Regions from separate parts of the Oceanobacillus sp. E9 genome, predicted to be linked through region 1. Evidence: riboswitches for the same ligand, from Rfam matches in the RefSeq annotation. Region 1 holds a riboswitch; each other region holds the start of a gene.
The links. Region 1 has a riboswitch for S-adenosylmethionine ahead of AQ616_RS02225 (iron-containing alcohol dehydrogenase family protein). Riboswitches for the same ligand answer to the same signal wherever they lie in the genome.

Region 1 (4,583 bases):
AATGAAGAATAATAGAATGATAAACGGAACCGAACGAATAATATTGATGACGATATTCAACACATTATAAACGAGTTTATTACTGAGTGCTTTCACTGGTCTGGTTAAAACGAGTAGAATGCCGAGAGGTAACCCAATCAAGACTGAAATAGCAAGAGAGATACCGACCATCTGAAACGTTTGAATCGTCGACGTCCATAAATCCGAACCCCATGCATCAAGAAACGCGTTGATTTTCTCCATCGAACGTCACTCCTTCCACATGTACTTGTTGATCTTGTAAAAATTGAAACGCATCGTTTATCTCTGCTTGTTCCCCTTTGAAGTGCACGAGTAGCTGACCAAATGCTTCTTCCTTAATTCGTGTAATACTACCGGACAAAATATTCGGATAGATATTGTATTTTTTCGTTACGAGCGCAAGCGCCGGATCTCCCGATGATTCTCCGAAGAAAGATAATTTAGCTACTTGGCCATTCTCACTCAATCGATCTACTAAGTCATCCGGAATGTCATGCGAGAATAAACTGTTCACAAACCGCTTCGTTGTCCGTTGCTGTGGTGAAATGAAAATATCTTTAGTATTGCCTTCCTCAATCACTTCGCCATTTTCCATGACAGCGACCCGATCGCAAATTCGCTGGATGACATTCATCTCATGCGTAATCAGCAAGATCGTAATTCCGAGTTCTTTATTTATTCGTAATAATAGATCTAGGATCGCCTCTGTTGTATCTGGATCGAGTGCACTTGTCGCTTCATCACTTAACAGAACTTCTGGCTCATGAGACAATGCTCGGGCAATCGCCACTCGTTGTTTTTGCCCACCGGAGAGCTCTGACGGGTATGCATCATGCTTGTCGGCTAAGCCAACGATATCCAAGTATTTCTGCACCCTTTCCTTTACTGCCTGTTTATCGAGGCCAGTTAATTTCAGCGGAATAGCGATATTATCGTAGACAGTTGCTGTCTTTAATAGATTAAACCCTTGAAAAATCATCCCGATATGACTTCTGGTCTCTCGGAGTTTTCCTGCCTTTAACGTGGTTAATTCTACATCATTTACTTTTACCGATCCTTGATCCGGCTGTTCCAGTAAATTCACACAACGAATCAATGTACTCTTCCCGGCGCCACTATAGCCGATTACGCCATAGATTTCGCCTTTTCCAACGGATAAAGAAACATCTTTTAATGCATGAATATCTCCTTGTTTTCCTGAAAAAGTCTTTGTGATGTTCGTTAATTCAATCATATGTTTATGCTCCTTCCGTTACGCTCATTTCCTTACTCCCTTACCATGAAGGAATGAGCGATCCGCCAAATTCCTCTTCGATGAATGTTTTGACTTCTTGACTACGATAAATATCTGCTAGTTTCTGGATGATTTCATCGTCTTCGTTTTCTGCCCTCACCGCAGCATGGTTAATGTAAGGAGAATCTTTCGGCTCAATATAAATAGAATCTTCCGTAGGGGTAAATCCGGCTTCGATAGCAAAATTTGTATTAATCGCAGCTGCATCCAATTCCTCTAACTGACGTGCAATCTGCGCAGAATCTAGTTCCACAAATTCATAATTGCCGTTATTCTTATCAATGTCACGAACCGTAGAATTAATTCCTGTCTCCGAATCCAACTCAATTAAACCAGCTTGTTCAAATAGTAAAAGTGCACGACCACTATTTGTAGGGTCACTAGGCAGTCCGATGGTGGATCCCTCAGGTAATTCAGACACATCATCGACATCTAATGAATAAATCCCCATCGGGAAAGTAACGGTATCAAATGATTTCACTAAATCTAAGTTTCTATCTTCTTTAAACGCATTAAAATACGGTTCTGTTTGGAAGATATTTAAATCAATCTCCCCTTCAGCTAAAGCAACGTTTGGCATAACATAATCCGTGAACACCTTTGACTCGATTTCGATGCCTTCCTCTTCTGCTAGTTCCGTTACTTTTTCAAGAATTTCTTCATGTGGCCCTGCCGTTACACCGATGACTAATTTTTCATCATCGTACAATCCTTGACCCGACCCGCTAGATTCCTCACTGCCACACGCAGCCAATAATGATATTGCTAAAAATACGATCGCTATTAATAATCCTTTTTTCATGATGTTTTCTCTCCTCTTTTTTCCGTGTAATAGGCTTGATTATATTTCTCTACTTGCTGTAACGCACCAGCTAATGATTCCGCCGTAACTTCCTTATTCATAAAATGAATCGACTCTTGCGGCAGAATTGCTTTCTGAATGATTTTCTCCACGAGCTCCGTATTGGTTACATCAATGCCGATTCCTTGTAAACTAGACGGCAATTGCCATTGATCGTAAAAATCGAGTAGACGCAAAAGCTCATCCTCTTTGTTTTCGAATGCCAATTGGCCAAGAATTCCGTATGCGACGAGCTCTCCGTGTAAGAAGTTTTTTGCCTCGATTGCTTCCGTTAATCCATTATGTAGCGAATGCGCACCGGCAATTCTCCCTGCTTTATCGCCAAATCCGCCTACCATTCCACCCGTGATGATGATCGCCTCGATAACTCGAATAAATGCAGGCGTAACTTGTTTAGTGCGTGCGGCATCCAGTGCAGCCTTTCCATCCTTCAGTAGTACATCCCGGCAAATCCCCGCAGAAAATTGTGAAACTTTCACTGGTACAGGCGCTTCTTCATTCGGGTAAAAACTCTCGATCAATGCATCTGCTTCATAAAATTTTGCCAGTGTATCACCTATCCCCGCCCTTAAATATTCTATTGGGGCATGTGCAATGATAGCTGGTTCTACTAAGACAAGCGTCGTCGCCAACGGAAAATCCGTATAATGTGTAAATGCCCCATCGCTGTCATAGAAAACACTAAGCGGTGTCCACGCAGCACAAGTCGCAGAAATCGTCGGAATTAAAATCGATTTAACATCTGCTTTCACAGCTGCGGCCTTCGTAATATCGAGCGCAGTCCCGCCGCCAATACCAATCACAGCTTCCACAGAATGTTGATGAAGCTGTTTCGCTATGGTCTCTGCTTTTTCTAGCGTGGTATGACCTTCGATAAAGATGATATTCGGTTCTACTTGCTCCACTAATACATAAGGTAAATACGGCTTTGCCGCCTGCCATGATTTCTTCCCTGCGATAACTTGTATACAGTCAACTGATAATTCTTCAAGGAGTACAGGAATTTCCTCTAAGACATCAGAGCCAATCCGATAATGACCAGGAGCTCCTTTAACAATAGATGTGGACATAAACCCTTCCTCTTTTCTCATGGTGTAAATTTTTTTGGGAAACTAAAAATGCCTCCCGATTTGAACTCGAGAGGCATAACATAACAATATGTAAGTCATTCATCACCTCTCTTATTTCTCAAAATACTATCCGTATTTTGCAGGATTTAGCACCTATTCATCATTGGAATTAAGATGAACGGTTGCCGGGCGTCACAGGGCCAGTCCCTCAGCCACTCTCAATAAGAGATATTAGCGTATTTAATTTTAATTATCATACTATTACGGTTTTTACTAATTGTCAATAAGGGATTTTATTTATAACGTCAGATTAATCATTAGTGTCCTTAAATTGAATTGAGGAATCCTTTTCTTGCAAGTTATTATCCTTGCTTTTGTACTCTTTGGTAGAATGCTTGAACCTTAGAATTACTATCCTCTGCCTTTCAATGATAACTAGAACTTTCGTTTTTGATAAGGCATACCTACTTCTTCTTCGCAATACTGTTTAAGACTATACAGAAAAATAGCCCAATTATAATTACAAATGCGATAACATGTGGTAACATCCTTCCAATTCATCTGCCGAAATGTGATTGATGTCTTCCCATTATTTTCCTCGATATCAAAAGAAATAGTCGTACCTATCCATTCTGCATCTCCCGAATCAACACATTGCCACACAATTTTTTTATCGGGAACAAGCTCATCAATTCTCATCTTTGTTAAGTCATTTTCACCAAATCGGAACTCATTTATAAAACCTATGTGATTATTAACTTTTAATTCATTTGTCCATATTTCCGAAAGGCCTTTCTCAGTAGTCAATGTTTCGTACACTAGCTCCGCTGGAACATTCACACTTTGTAGATGCTCAATATTCGCCATATCTCATCTCTCCTTCATTAAAGAATTTCAAATCCACTTTTATTTTACCTCATTACAAATAATGTGGTTTCTTATCGATTGCTATTTTTTGGATACTTCCCTGTAGTTATTGCCTTCCTTTTTTACATTACGTCAGCGTCAGTATTTTACAAATATCCACACTTCATCCCAAATAATCGAACTTTATTTAAAATGATCAATCTTATTTTAAAGCCACAGCAAAACCAACTAAATGACTTTGAGTAGAGTGTAACATCAAAAAATTCGGATTTCTCACGCTAAGAAGGTTTGCTTCTTCGACGTTTAAAATACTACTAACCGTTAGACCGGGAAGCCTTTAGGACGTTAACCACTGACAAATCGCTTAATCCATAATACGATCGGGCGTGATAAGAAAAGAATAGAAGTCTAATTCTCAATGTTGTAAGTGAGAAATTAAGCTTTTAACAATTTGGTTGTCTTATTATCG
Region 2 (4,583 bases), on a different contig from region 1:
ATAGGAGGTCATACAGTTTGAACTTTGAATTAGATAAAAACATTCAATCTTTAAAAGAAAACGTTCGAAACTTTATTCAAACAGAGGTAGAGCAGGTCGCTGATGATATTGAACAAAAAAATAGAATCCCCGAACGAATAATTGAATTATCAAAAGAAATGGGGTTATTTGGTTTAAGTATCCCTGAACACTACGGTGGAATAGGGATTGGAATGATAGGAAAGTGTGCATTATATGAAGAAATTGGAGCAACGCATAATGGATATACGACTCTAATCGGAGCTCATACTGGAATTGGTACTGTTGGAATAGTGGAAATGGGGAATGAAGAACAAAAGCAAAAATACTTGCCTTCCATGGCAAGTGGAGAAAAAATAGGCGCATTTGCGCTAACTGAACCTGAAGCTGGGTCGAACGCAAGTGCTTTAAAAACTTCTGCCGTTAAAAAGGGAGATAAATATATATTAAATGGAATAAAACATTACATTACCAATGCCACAGAAGCAGAAGTGTTTACTGTGATGGCAGTTACAGATCCAACGAAAGGAGCAAAAGGCATCTCTTCTTTTATTGAAGAAAAGAGAGCTCCGGGATTTCATATAGGAGCGATTGAAGAAAAAATGGGTCTGAGAGGTTCTCACTCAGCGGAAATAATTTTAGAGAATTGTGAAGTGCCTGCGGAAAATTTACTAGGTGAAGAGGGTCAGGGGTATGTAAATGCCTTAAAAATTTTAACCAATGGTCGTGCTGGTTTGGCAGCTCGGAATTTAGGTTCAAGCCAAAAGTTATTAGATATGTCGACTACTTATGCAATTGAAAGAAAACAATTCGGTAAGTCGATTATTGAACACCAAGCAGTTGCACACATGTTAGCTGAAATGGCTGTAGAGATAGAGGCATTACGGGCTTTGACTTATAAAGTGGCATGGATGGTTGACAATGGAGAAAATGTAATTAAGGAAGCAGCGATGTTAAAACTGTATGGTTCGGAAGTATACAACCGAGTAGCAGATAAAGCAGTTCAAGTTCATGGAGGGATTGGATATATTTCAGATTTTCCTGTGGAACGATTTTATAGAGATGCGCGCATTACACGAATTTATGAAGGGACATCGGAAATTCAGAAGAATATTATTGCTGGACAATTAAAGAAACATTATAGCTAAGGGCAAGTTGTAGGGAGGTATAGGTATGGACGATCCGATAGTTATTGTCAGTGCAACTAGAACACCAATTGGAGCATATGGTAAATCATTGAAAAATGTATCTTCTGGTCATCTAGCAAGTCATGTGATTAAAGAAGTGCTACAAAGAGTTTATATGCCAGCTGATCACGTAGATGAGGTTATTTTAGGAGAAGTAAGACAAACGACGGAATCATCGAATATTGCTAGAGTAGCAGCGCTAAGAGCGGGTATCCCTGAACAAGTGACTGCTTTTACAGTAAATAGATTATGTGCATCTGGAATCCAGGCAGTGACATCTGGAGTACAACAAATTCTTAGTAATCAAGCTGATATTGTCATAGCGGGTGGGACAGAGAGTATGAGCCGTTCTCCAATATACTTACGAAATACTAGATTTGGAGGAGATCGAACAACCATTGTCGATTCTAATTTAGAAGCAGGACAACAACCTCAAGAAATCTATGGTAAGAATCTATCTATGGGTATTACAGCTGAGAATGTTGCTAGAAAATATAATATATCAAGAGAAGATCAAGATGCATTTGCGATAGAAAGTCAGCGCAGAGCAAAAAAAGCTATAGAAAGTGGACGGTTTAAAGATGAAATAGCTCCTATTGAGGTTGTGGAAAAGAAACAGATATCTATATTTGAAGTAGATGAATATCCTCGATTTGATACATCTCTAGAGAAACTAGCAAATCTTAATCCAGTATTTGAAGCAGGTGGGACGGTGACTGCTGGTAATGCTTGCGGCAGAAATGATGGTGCCTCAGCTTTGGTTATTATGAAAGAATCACATGCCAAACATCTTGGCTTGCAACCACTCGCAAGAATCGTAGATTGGAGTACAGCGGGTGTTTCCCCTGAAATAATGGGAATTGGCCCAGTACCGGCAGTCAAACAACTACTTAAACGAAATCAAAAAACAATCCAAGACATAGATTTACTAGAATTGAATGAAGCTTTCGCTTCTCAATCCGTTGCTGTTATTCGTGAACTAGGTTTGGATCATGAAAAAGTAAATGTTAATGGAGGGGCGATTGCGTTAGGTCATCCGGTCGGTGCTACGGGCACCCGGATAATTACGACATTAATCTATGAACTAATAAAAAGAAAACAGCAATATGGTATAGCAACTTTATGCGCTGGTGGCGGCCAAGGAATGGCAATATTGATCGAACAGTGCTAAGTTATTTTGCAGTATCAGGATAAGTTGATTTGATATGGAAAAGTGATTGTTTAATTAAACGACGTAAGATATCAAGATTAATATCGCTGAGTTTGTTAATATAAACACACGATTTTCCGGTAGTGTATTTACCTAAAGCTGTCATTAATTCACTATCTTGAACAATATCTGTTGCGAGATAGAGACTAATTTTTGATTTTCTGGGAGAGTATCCTACTATTAAAAATTCTCCGGAGTGGCCAGAAGCGTATTTATAATTGTATTTTCCAAAGCCAATAATACTTGTTCCCCACATTTTTGCTGGATACTCAGTAGATTCGGTAAATATATCTAATAGTTTATAAGCATCTTCTTTCTTTTGAAGATGATCAACACTTTCGATGAATTGAATAACACTGTTTTCTGTTTCTTTTGTTTTTAGTTCATACATTTTCATCACTCCTAATCCTATGATTGATAATAGTATAACAAATATTTACAATATATTTTTGATTTAGATTGCAACTGGCAGTTTTTTATCAGGCACGGCATCACTCACTAGGAAATCATTTAAAAAATAATAAATGAATAATTTAAATTTCCTATTGATTATTTTATGGTTATCATATAAGATATTAAAAAGTTAATTTTTAAAAAATTAAATATAGTTAGACTTATCAAGAGAGACGGAGGGATTGGCCCGATGAAGTCTCAGCAACCAGCCTTATAAGGTATGGTGCTAATTCCAATAGGCTTATATGCCTTAAAGATAAGAAGAACAATGTAGGTTAACCCTTCTTCTTACTTTTGGAAGAAGGGTTTTTGTTTGTAAAAATAATGAAGGAGGAGATTATGATGAAGCGTAGTTTAAAAAGACGTTTGCAAGAAGGTACGGTAATAGTAGGAGAAGGATATTTATTTGAATTAGAGAGGAGAGGGTATTTACAGGCAGGTTCGTTTGTACCAGAAGTAGCACTTGCGAACCCGGATGCTTTAAAACAAACGTATCGTGATTTTATGAATGCTGGTTCGGATGTTGTATTAGCATTTACATACAATGCACATCGAGAAAAAATGCGCATTATTGGCAAGGAAGAATTATTAGAACCATTGAATAGAAGTGCTATTCGTTTAGCAAAGGAAGTAGCGAAAGAGCATCCATTGGAAGAAGCATTAGTTGCAGGAAATATATCTAATACAAATATCTTTGACCCTTATGATGAATCAAGCAAATCTAAAGTTAGAGAGATGTTCGCTGAAATGGCTCAGTGGAGTAAAGAAGAAGATGTTGATTTTATTAATGGTGAAACATTTTATTATCATGAAGAAGCAGAAATTGCTTTGGAAGAAATATTGAAAAAAGACTTGCCAGCTGTCATTACACTAGGGTTAATGGGAGAAAACATTTTAAGGGATGGCTATACGGTAGAGGAATCTTGTAAAATATTATCGGAAAAGGGAGCACTTGTAGTTGGAATGAATTGTTTCCGAGGTCCAGATACGATGCAACCTTATATTGCAAAAATTAGAAAGCATGTAGACGGTTATGTAGGAGCATTACCCATTCCATATCGTACATCAGATGAGCATCCGACATTTTTTAATTTACCTGATGGTGGTTGTAGTTGCCATTTGCCTACTGAAACAACTTTTCCAACTGCTTTAGATCCACTGTACCATAACCGTTATGAATTAGCAGAGTGGGCAAAAGAAGCAAAGGGGATTGGTGTTAATTATATTGGGTTATGTTGTGGAGCATCTCCAGCAATGCTTAGAGCTGTTGCAGAGGCAGTCGGTAAGGAGACCATTAATTCTCCCTATTCTCCTAATATGGAGAAGCATTTCTTGTTTGGGAAAGATAAAACATTAAAAGAACATAATGTAGGCTATCGATTTAAGGCATAACAAATCTTATATTGATGGTAAATCTCCTATACTATTCATTTAGATACAGTTGGAGAAGTACGAACCTCATTGTTATAAAACCAAGTAATCTTATTTGAATAATTATAAGGAGGAGAATTTAATGAGAAGTAAGTTAATGAGTATAGCTTTAGTGATAATAATAATTAGTTTAATAGCAGCATGTGGATCTGATTCAAGTGCAGCAGATGGAAAGCCTGATAAGATTCGGTTAGATTATGCGTATTATTCACCAACAAGCCTTGTATTAAAAGAACAAGGATGGTTAGAAGAAGCCTTAGAAGATGAAGGAATAGGTGTGGAGT
Region 3 (4,583 bases), 290 kb from region 1:
CACATCATCTAATGTACCATATATTACTTTTTGTCCGTTTTGGATCATAAACAATCGATCACACATTTCTTCTACCAAATTCATTTGGTGAGAGGAAAGTAAGATTGCTGTTCCGTTAGCGGCAAGTTGTGAGATCTCGTCTTTAAAAATGTCCTGACTGACCGGATCCAATCCTGAAAAAGGTTCATCTAAAATTAATAAATCAGGTTCATGGATAATTGAACCAATGAATTGTACTTTTTGTCCCATCCCCTTGGACAATTCTTCTATAGATACATTTTCTTTTCCTTCTAAATCAAATTTTTTTAAGTAATAAAGTACTCTTTCTTTTGCTTGTTGAATTGGATAATCCTTTAAATCTGCTAAATATAATAGAATATCCATGACTTTTACATTTTTGTACAATCCTCTCTCTTCAGGTAAATATCCGATTTTATTTTTAGGTATTCCTTTCCCATTATAATTAAACTGAACAGTTCCACTATCAGGGTACATAATTCCCATAATATTACGAATTGTAGTAGATTTTCCTGCACCATTAGGACCAAGAATAGCCATGATTTCACCACGGTGAACTTCGAATGAAATTCCTTTTAAAGCTTGTTTATCTTTAAAAGACTTTTTCAAGTTATGAACATGTAATAAAGGCTCCATTCAATTACCTCCTTGATTGAATTTATTCATCGATAGTATAAGTACGCTTTACTTATGTGAAAAGTTTCAATTTAATTTTAATTGTTCAAAAAGTATTCACTACTTTGTTACTAATATGTGAAAACATTCACGAAATGTGGTTCCAATAACAAGAAGGTGCTATTATAAAAGTGTGATAAGGATATCCTATAAAACAATATGTGAAATGTTGAACAAATGTTATTAATTCATTTAATTCCAAATAAGGAGTGAAAAGGCAATGATGAATTTTATTAGAAATCATAAAGTAGCTGCAGGGTTATGGACAATTATTCGAGTGTATATAGGTTATGTTTGGTTAACCAGTGGTTTAGGTAAATTAATGGGGGGAGAATTTGATGCGAGTGGATTCTTGCAAGGAGCTGTTGCTCAAACTGGTGGTGAACATCCAACAGTTCAAGCTTGGTGGGGTGCCTTTTTAGAAGCAGTTGCTCTACCAAATGCCGATTTATTTACAGTTTTAGTAATGTGGGGAGAAGTATTAGTAGGTATAGCATTAATTCTTGGATTATTCACAAACTTCGCTGCTTTAATGGGTATCACCATGAACTTCGCATTCTTATTTAGTGGAACAGTCAGCACCAATGCACAGATGGTGTTACTGACAATCTTCATCATCGTAGCTGGAGCAAATGCTGGTAAATACGGATTAGATCGTTGGGTAATGCCATATATGAAACAAACTTGGAAAAATAGAAAACAGAAACAAAATAAAACAACAGTAGCTGCTTAAAATAGGAATCTAAAACTCCCAAACGAATAGTTTGGGAGTTTTTTAAATAATTATAATGGATTTTACAATTACATATTATGCCAAATTTCGCGTTTAAATCTAAGCTAAGTTGTGAATGATAGATATAGGTAATAATTATATATTCATATCTTCAACGAAAGGAGTAAACATAGTGAAAAAACAATGGGTATATGTATTGTCGTTTATGTTAATTACCCTGTTACTGATAGCATGTAACGATGATCAAACAGGGCAAGAAAATCAGGATAAGGGTGAGGAAGCAGTAGAATCGAATGCAACTGCAGAGGAAGAGGTTTTAGTCTCACTAGAAAATAACGAAGGACAAGTTGTTGGAACAGCTACATTAACAGAAGGTGAAGAAGGAGTTCATATCTCATTAGAGGGTGAAGATTTACCAGCAGGAGAACATGGTTTTCATATTCATGAAGTAGGTAAATGTGAATTGCCAGATTTTGAATCAGCTGGCTCGCATTATAACCCAACAAATGCTAAGCACGGATTTAATCATCCAGAAGGACCTCATGCAGGTGATTTAGAGAACATCACCGTAAATGAAGACGGAACCGTTCAGGCAGAAGTTGATGCTCCAATGGTGACTTTACAAGCTGATACGGAGAATACATTGTATACAGAGCAAGGAACCTCATTAATGATTCATTCCGGTCCAGATGATTATAGGTCTCAACCATCTGGTGACGCAGGAGATCGTATTGCGTGTGGTGTAATAGGAGAATAATTAATTCCATTCTTAAACTTTAAGAGACTAGGACAAAGAATAAATGTTCCTAGTCTCTTTTCTACTTTATTATAATTGTGTTTGGTGGAAGACTGTATTTGTATATATGAGATTGGTCCTGGGTATGTCTCCATAGACCAGTATTGATACATCGTATCAAAAACGTTAAAGAAATTCGTTTATTCATTGATTAAAGTCTCCTCAATAAGTTGTTAATGCTTGTGTCGAAGTTCCTTCAACCATTTGTGCAAAATAGTCCACCTGTTTCTTTGCTCGTTGTAAGATATTATTATCGATAATAGGGATTTCGTGTTGTTTATCTATTTGTTCATCTAAAAAATATAATCCTTTGAGGTTATGTGCTTTTAAAGTTGCGAGAACAGGTTTTAATGTGTACTCAACCGCTAATAAATGTGCAGGGCTGCCCCCTGTCATAATTGGTAAGACTGGTGTGTGTTTAAGTGCATCCTGGGGCAATAGATCAATTAAAGCTTTCAAAACACCCGAATATGCTCCTTTATAGACAGGAGAACCAACGATGACACCATCTGCCACTTGGATTTTTTGGGTTATATTCTTAATAGCCGCACTTTGAAAATTCCCTGTAAATAAATCTTCATACGGCACATCTTTAACAGAAATATGGGTTACAGAAAATTTCTGTTGGATTAGTTGATCACCTAAATAATGTAAGACCTTTTCTGACCTAGATAGTTCGGAGGGGCTGCCGGACAATGTCACAATGTTGTTCATTTTACCTATCTCCTTTGAAAATAAATTAGAATATAAGAAAACCCGCGATAAGCTTAACAAATAAGAGCGTCGCGGATTTTTTTTAATCTGGGCTCTTATCTTTCAAGAAATATAACTTGCTGGAGGTAGCACCTTTCTAATGAAATTAGAGGTTGCTGAAGCGTCAACGGGCCAGGTCCCTCGGCTTCTCTTGATAAGATGTATTAATTTTTTATATATTCTAATATATCAATCCCGATAAGTCAACTTTGTTTTGTGAGGAAATTTAATTGACAATTCTATCAGCTTGTATTATTATCGTTGAAACAAACTAAATAATGAAATATCTTATCCTGAGAGGTGGAGGGACATGGCCCACAGAAGCCTCGGCAACAGGTTCTAGTTTGAATACTGTGCCAAATCCATCAAGCATTTTTATGCTTGGTAGATAAGAGAAGACGGTGACAGAGCTCTTTTCTTATCTAAGGAAAGGGCTTTTTTAGTATTATTACAACTATAGACATGGGGGATGAAAATGAAGTATGGTTTTTGGTTGCCGATTTTTGGAGGTTGGCTTCGTAATGTAGAAGATGAGCAGATGCCTCCTACGTTTGAATATGCGAAACAGGTAATTCAGCATGCTGAGGAATGGGGCTATGATACGACATTAATTGCTGAATTATATTTAAATGATATTAAAGGGATAGAAGCGAATTCTTTAGAAGCTTGGACAACAGCAGCCGGGTTAGCTGCTGTAACAAATAAAATTGAAATTATGACAGCGGTTAGACCGATATATCACAATCCAGCAGTAATTGCGAAAATGGCTGCTAATATTGACCAATTAAGTGGAGGAAGATTCACGCTAAATGTTGTTTCTGGATGGTGGTCAGAAGAAGCGAAACAATATGGTGGAGACTTCACTGAACATGATGAGCGGTACGATAGAACAATCGAATTCCTAGAGGTTTTAAAAGGACTTTGGACGGAAGGTACCTTCTCTTACTACGGGAAATTTTATCAGGTAGAGAATACGAAGTTAGCACCAAAACCTATTCAACAACCGAATCCAATTCTATATGCTGGGGGAGAAAGTGAAAAAGGGAAGCAAGTAATTTCTACTTTATGCGATGCATATGTGATGCATGGTGGAACAGTAGAAGAAATTCAAGAAAAAATAGGTAATATGAAAAATCGGAGAAATAATCTCGATAAGGAAGCATTGCAATCATTTAGTATGGCTGCCTACGTGATATGTAGAGACTCTGAGGAAGAAGCATTACAAGAGTTGGAAAGAATTACATCAATAAAAGACGAAAAAGGATATGCAGGAATGAAAGATTTTACTTCTAAATCCCAATTAGAACAACAATTACAAATAAAAGATTATTCTGTTTCGAACAGAGGGTTACGTCCGAATCTTGTAGGGACGCCTGAACAAATTGCAGAAAGAATAATAGAATATGAGAAAGTTGGTTTGGATCAGCTATTACTACAATGCTCCCCTCAATTGGAAGAGTTGGAACGATTTGCTAAGCAAGTGATGCCGAAAGTAGAAGAATTAAGAAAGAAGACATCTACGTTACACTAAAGGAGTCATGATAATGAGTAAAATTTATGTTTTACATGAAAATATGGAATGGACAGAACATCTTATAAAACGATTTA
Region 4 (4,583 bases), on a different contig from region 1:
TTGTTGCTAAACCTACGTTTTGGGCAACTATATAGTAGATGTTAAATAGAATTAATAACGCTACAATGACTTGTAAAGCTTTACTATTATATCGATTACCTAGCCATTGGGGGAGCGTTAAACTACCTTCATTGTTTTGCCCCTGTTCCCAAAACTTTTTTGTTACAAGTAATAAGCCAATCCATGTGACTCCAAAACACCCTAAAGTATACCAAAGTACAGGTGTACCATACATATACGCCCATCCAGGCACACCAATAAATAAATTAGCGCTAGAATAGGTTGCACCAAAGCTAATTCCAATTAGCCATGGACTCACCTTACCTTTAGCAATGGAAAAACCCTTCATTGAACAACTATATTTAGCTCCTCGCTTACCAAACCAAACAATGAGCAAAAAGTAGCCAAAGAGACACGCTCCGATGATCCACGCAAGAGTCGTTTGATTATCAGTCAGCATTCGTGTCCTCCTCCATTCCTTTTGGGTAGAATTTATTCCAGATAATCAAACCAATTATCCAGAAGACGACAACTCCAATAAAATAATATGTGACCATCTGCTATTCACTCCTTTTCAAACGATTGTAAAATTATAGACCCATGTCAACGGAAGTGGCATGGTTTTAATTTACTAATCTAGTTCACACCTAAAAATATTATGTATGAACCTTTCTTGGTTGCTTCGCTACATGATTTTCAGCCAATCGCTTTTTCCCTTTACCGAATATATTTTCACGTAATGTATTTCCTTCATACTCCGTACGATAGATTCCACGATCTTGTAATATAGGTATTACATGATCTACAAAATCTCTAAATGTATCTGGAGAAGTTGCTAATGCAACATTAAAACCATCTATATCACCTTCAACAGCCCACTTTTGTATTTGATCAGCGATCTGTTCTGGAGTACCTACAAACTTTGGACAACCATTTCCAAGTCCATGATTTTTTATTGCTTCACGTAATGTCCATTTACGATATGGGTCTTTCGTATACAGGTCTAGATTCCCTTGTACTGCTTCTGTTTCAATATCTTCAATATATTGATCTGGATTATACTCTGAAAAATCAATTCCTGTATGTCCTGATAGTAAGGATGCCGTACCTTCATAGCTGATATGGTTTACGAAGTCCTCATACTTCGCAATCGCTTCTGCTTCTGTTGAGCCAACAATTGGTAACATCAATGGGAATATTTTAACGTCATCTGGATTTCTTCCTTTTTCTTGAGCACGTTTCTTAATATCGGAAGAATAATTTTTCAACGATTCAATAGATGTTTGCTTTGTAAAAACTGCCTCTGCATGTTTTGCCGCAAAATCTCTTCCCTTTGGTGATGCTCCCGCTTGGAATAATACTGGCGTTCGTTGCGGCGAGGGTTCAACTAAGTGCGGTCCTGGCACATTAAAAAACTCCCCACTATGATTAATTAAGCGAACTTTCTCTGGGTTAGCAAAAGTATCATTGGCACGGTCATAAATCACCGCATCCTCATCCCAACTATGCTCCCAAAGTTTGTATACCACATCTAAAAATTCATCCGCTCGATTATAACGCAATTCTTTCGGTAACCTTTCTGTTAACCCCATATTGACTGCTTCACTTTCCAAATAGGAAGTAACGACATTCCATCCAACTCTTCCTCCTGTTAAATGGTCCAATGTGGATAACTGACGTGCTAGTACATAGGGTTGTGCATAGGTAGTAGAAATTGTTGGCGCAAAACCAAGATGCTCGGTAACTGCGGCCATTGCTGTAATAGGAAGTAAAGGATCATGTGCAGGAAGTTGAACTGCGCCTCTCGTCGCTGCGTCATGGCTTTTCCCATAAACACTGTACGTCCCTAATACATCAGCAATAAATAACGAGTCAAATTTGCCGCGTTCTAGAATTTGCGCAATTTCCGTCCAGTAACCTAAACGATTATGATTTATTCCATAATCTTTCTCATGTTTCCAAAGCCCCGTTGAATGAGGGGAAGGTGAATTTTGCACGAATCCATTAAAATGAATTTGTTTTGCCATATGCTCAGCTCCTTTTTAGTATCTGAATAAGATAATTACATTAATTAACATTGGGAATCTATTAAACTACTCTTCATCGTAAGCATTTAATGCATTGACACTGTGCGCTAATGCAGAACCTGCTTTAAGAGCAACAGCTACAAAAATAGCTTCTGATAACTCTTCTTTACTGGCTCCAGCTTCCTTTGCATTTTTCGTATGCAAGTCAATACAATAAGCACATCCTGTTGTATGCGCAGAGGCTACTGCAATCAACTCTTTTTCCTTCAATGTAAGTTTACCTTCTTTTAAAACCGCTCCATCAAATTTCAAGAAAGCTTTGAAAGCATCATCACTTATCTCACCTAGTTCTTGTAGTCGTTTAAAGTAGGAAGCTTTATATAACTCATCATCATCATTTCCGTCATATGCATTCAATCCATTTACTGCGTGCGCTAATGAAGAGCCTGCTTTTAATGTTGTTGCAACAAATATTGCCTCAGTTACTTCTTCTTTATCAGCACCTTGGTTTTTCACATTTCCTACATGGAGTTCAATACAGTATGGACAACCTGTAATGTGAGCAACTGCCACTGCAATTAATTCTTTTTGTTTCACGGAAAGCTTCCCTTCTTCGAGCGCTTTGTTGTTGAAGGCAAAGAACGAATTAAATACACCTGGTGCAAATTCCTTTAATTCTTGGATACGACTGAAATACGATTTTTTATAAAGACTCTCTGTTTTTGTAGTTGGCATAATACACTCTCTCCTTTTCGTTTTAATAAAAATTTCGATTGCTTGGCTTGTGTAACTGTTTTGATCCGCCTCCTAAATAAAGTTAACTTATTGGTTTAGTCATATTTAAAGTCACATTGTTCCAGTTTTTCTTTACACTCCCCTTTTGAAAAAAGAAAAACCCTTCCGATGAGGAAGAGTTTCATTTAGTGGGCATAAACACTTTTCTCATCTATCAAGCATAAGCTTGCTGGAATGAGCACCATGTTACTTAACTGTAACTGGTTGCTGCGGGATCAACGGACCAGGTTCCTCCCCCGACTCTTGATAAGGAAAATATTATATAGTTGTGTAAGATTTGTATATTAGCATAACGAACCAGCAAATAACTGTCAATAGTTAATTTTCAATTAATTCAATGTAATGAAAAATTTAAACCAATTGGACTATATTGTATATGTTTTTATTTATTCTGGCTTAGACTTTTATTCGACTTGTGGGATTCGGAAGAAATTACATGTTCACCCATTCGACTACGTAGACTTTTGTCTGTAACATAGCTGCTTTTATGGAACCGTATTAAAATGTACCTTCATAATACAATTTAAAACTACCATAACTACCTAGTTTTAATAAGTTATAATTCTCTATACGTCGCCAGTTCATCTACTAAGTTAACCTAAAATTGTAGTTTAAACCCTTTGCTTTTCGGCTAAACAGAATAACATACTAATATCGGCACAATGAAAAGGGTGAAGTTATGACTACATGTTCAACTAGTAGGAGTATTGGTTTAATTTCAGCTCCAGGTTATCCCAACTATATTGCAGCAAAATTAAAAGAAGAACTCCCAAATCTACTACAGTTTTACGTAGACGATGATTGCGAATGGGAGGTTCAATATATTGAAGACCCACTTACAGGTACTGGTGAATCTATTGACATTCTAAAAGCTACTCAAAATAAGAAGAAAAAAAACGACTGGGACTTTGGAATTTGTCTTACAGATTTACCTTTATTCAAAGAAAAACGGCTAATTATTGCAGAAGCAAATCAAGACGAAAACATAGCATTAATTAGCATGCCTAGTCTGGGCTCAACAAGGATGATTAAAAGACTACGAGAGTCCATATTACAGTTAGTAAACGAAATGTATTATGGCAGCTCTGATGGCGATAGAAAAAAGGCCGAACTTCATCTTCAATCTATGAATGAAGATTATAAAGAATTGAAGAATAAAAGTTCAACACGCTTAATCGGAAAACGTTTCTTAGAAAGAATTTCCCCTATTAAACGAGAAACACCTGATGAGCATGAGACGCATGGTGAATGCAATATCGATGTTCGTTTTACTGTTCCACGGAAATGGAGTATTGCTATACGAATCATTTCCGGAATGGTACGAGCCAATCGCCCATGGTCACTCTTTCCAGCATTTATGAAAGTAATTATGATTGCATTTACTACCGGAGCATACGCGCTGGTCTTCCCAACACTATGGCAGTTGAGTGATTATTATTCATTACCACGGATGATTTTACTAACTTTTATTGCTATTACGTCCATGGTAAGTTGGATTATAGTAGCCCATAAATTGTGGGAACGACCTCAAGATGGTAAAGATGACTATATTCGAAAACTATATAATGCTACTACCGTTTTTACCTTGCTATCAACTGTATGTTTGTATTATATTATTCTATACGTTTTATTTACTTTTGCTGTTAATATTTTTATTCCAGCAGAATTGCTTGAAAATCAAATAAATGAGGAAATTAACTTTACGAGCTATCTGTACATCGCATGGACAGCTACTAGTATTGCAACGATTATAGGTGCACT

Region 2: it holds a riboswitch for S-adenosylmethionine, as region 1 does, so the genes downstream of both, AQ616_RS17330 (homocysteine S-methyltransferase family protein) here and AQ616_RS02225 (iron-containing alcohol dehydrogenase family protein) in region 1, are expected to answer to the same signal.
Region 3: it holds a riboswitch for S-adenosylmethionine, as region 1 does, so the genes downstream of both, AQ616_RS00835 (LLM class flavin-dependent oxidoreductase) here and AQ616_RS02225 (iron-containing alcohol dehydrogenase family protein) in region 1, are expected to answer to the same signal.
Region 4: it holds a riboswitch for S-adenosylmethionine, as region 1 does, so the genes downstream of both, AQ616_RS07785 (carboxymuconolactone decarboxylase family protein) here and AQ616_RS02225 (iron-containing alcohol dehydrogenase family protein) in region 1, are expected to answer to the same signal.

Annotation. Positions count from the first base shown of each region.
Region 1 covers NZ_LSNA01000001.1:482,474-487,056, forward strand. Annotated here, with positions in the region: gene AQ616_RS02210 (methionine ABC transporter permease) at 1-243, opposite strand, end outside; gene AQ616_RS02215 (methionine ABC transporter ATP-binding protein) at 218-1,255, opposite strand; gene AQ616_RS02220 (MetQ/NlpA family ABC transporter substrate-binding protein) at 1,296-2,117, opposite strand; gene AQ616_RS02225 (iron-containing alcohol dehydrogenase family protein) at 2,114-3,247, opposite strand; SAM riboswitch class I at 3,356-3,475, opposite strand; gene AQ616_RS02230 (SRPBCC family protein) at 3,683-4,114, opposite strand.
Region 2 covers NZ_LSNA01000009.1:239,985-244,567, reverse strand. Annotated here, with positions in the region: gene AQ616_RS17345 (acyl-CoA dehydrogenase family protein) at 18-1,166, shown strand; gene AQ616_RS17340 (thiolase family protein) at 1,192-2,376, shown strand; gene AQ616_RS17335 (DUF1801 domain-containing protein) at 2,378-2,806, opposite strand; SAM riboswitch class I at 3,027-3,131, shown strand; gene AQ616_RS17330 (homocysteine S-methyltransferase family protein) at 3,211-4,260, shown strand; gene AQ616_RS17325 (aliphatic sulfonate ABC transporter substrate-binding protein) at 4,382-4,583, shown strand, end outside.
Region 3 covers NZ_LSNA01000001.1:191,672-196,254, reverse strand. Annotated here, with positions in the region: gene AQ616_RS00855 (ABC transporter ATP-binding protein) at 1-654, opposite strand, end outside; gene AQ616_RS00850 (DoxX family protein) at 914-1,426, shown strand; gene AQ616_RS00845 (superoxide dismutase family protein) at 1,599-2,183, shown strand; gene ssuE (NADPH-dependent FMN reductase) at 2,385-2,936, opposite strand; SAM riboswitch class I at 3,029-3,136, opposite strand; SAM riboswitch class I at 3,261-3,370, shown strand; gene AQ616_RS00835 (LLM class flavin-dependent oxidoreductase) at 3,451-4,506, shown strand; gene AQ616_RS00830 (ATP-grasp domain-containing protein) at 4,520-4,583, shown strand, end outside.
Region 4 covers NZ_LSNA01000006.1:174,072-178,654, reverse strand. Annotated here, with positions in the region: gene AQ616_RS07795 (sodium:solute symporter family protein) at 1-460, opposite strand, end outside; gene AQ616_RS07790 (LLM class flavin-dependent oxidoreductase) at 657-2,027, opposite strand; gene AQ616_RS07785 (carboxymuconolactone decarboxylase family protein) at 2,094-2,762, opposite strand; SAM riboswitch class I at 2,967-3,075, opposite strand; gene AQ616_RS07780 (hypothetical protein) at 3,502-4,583, shown strand, end outside.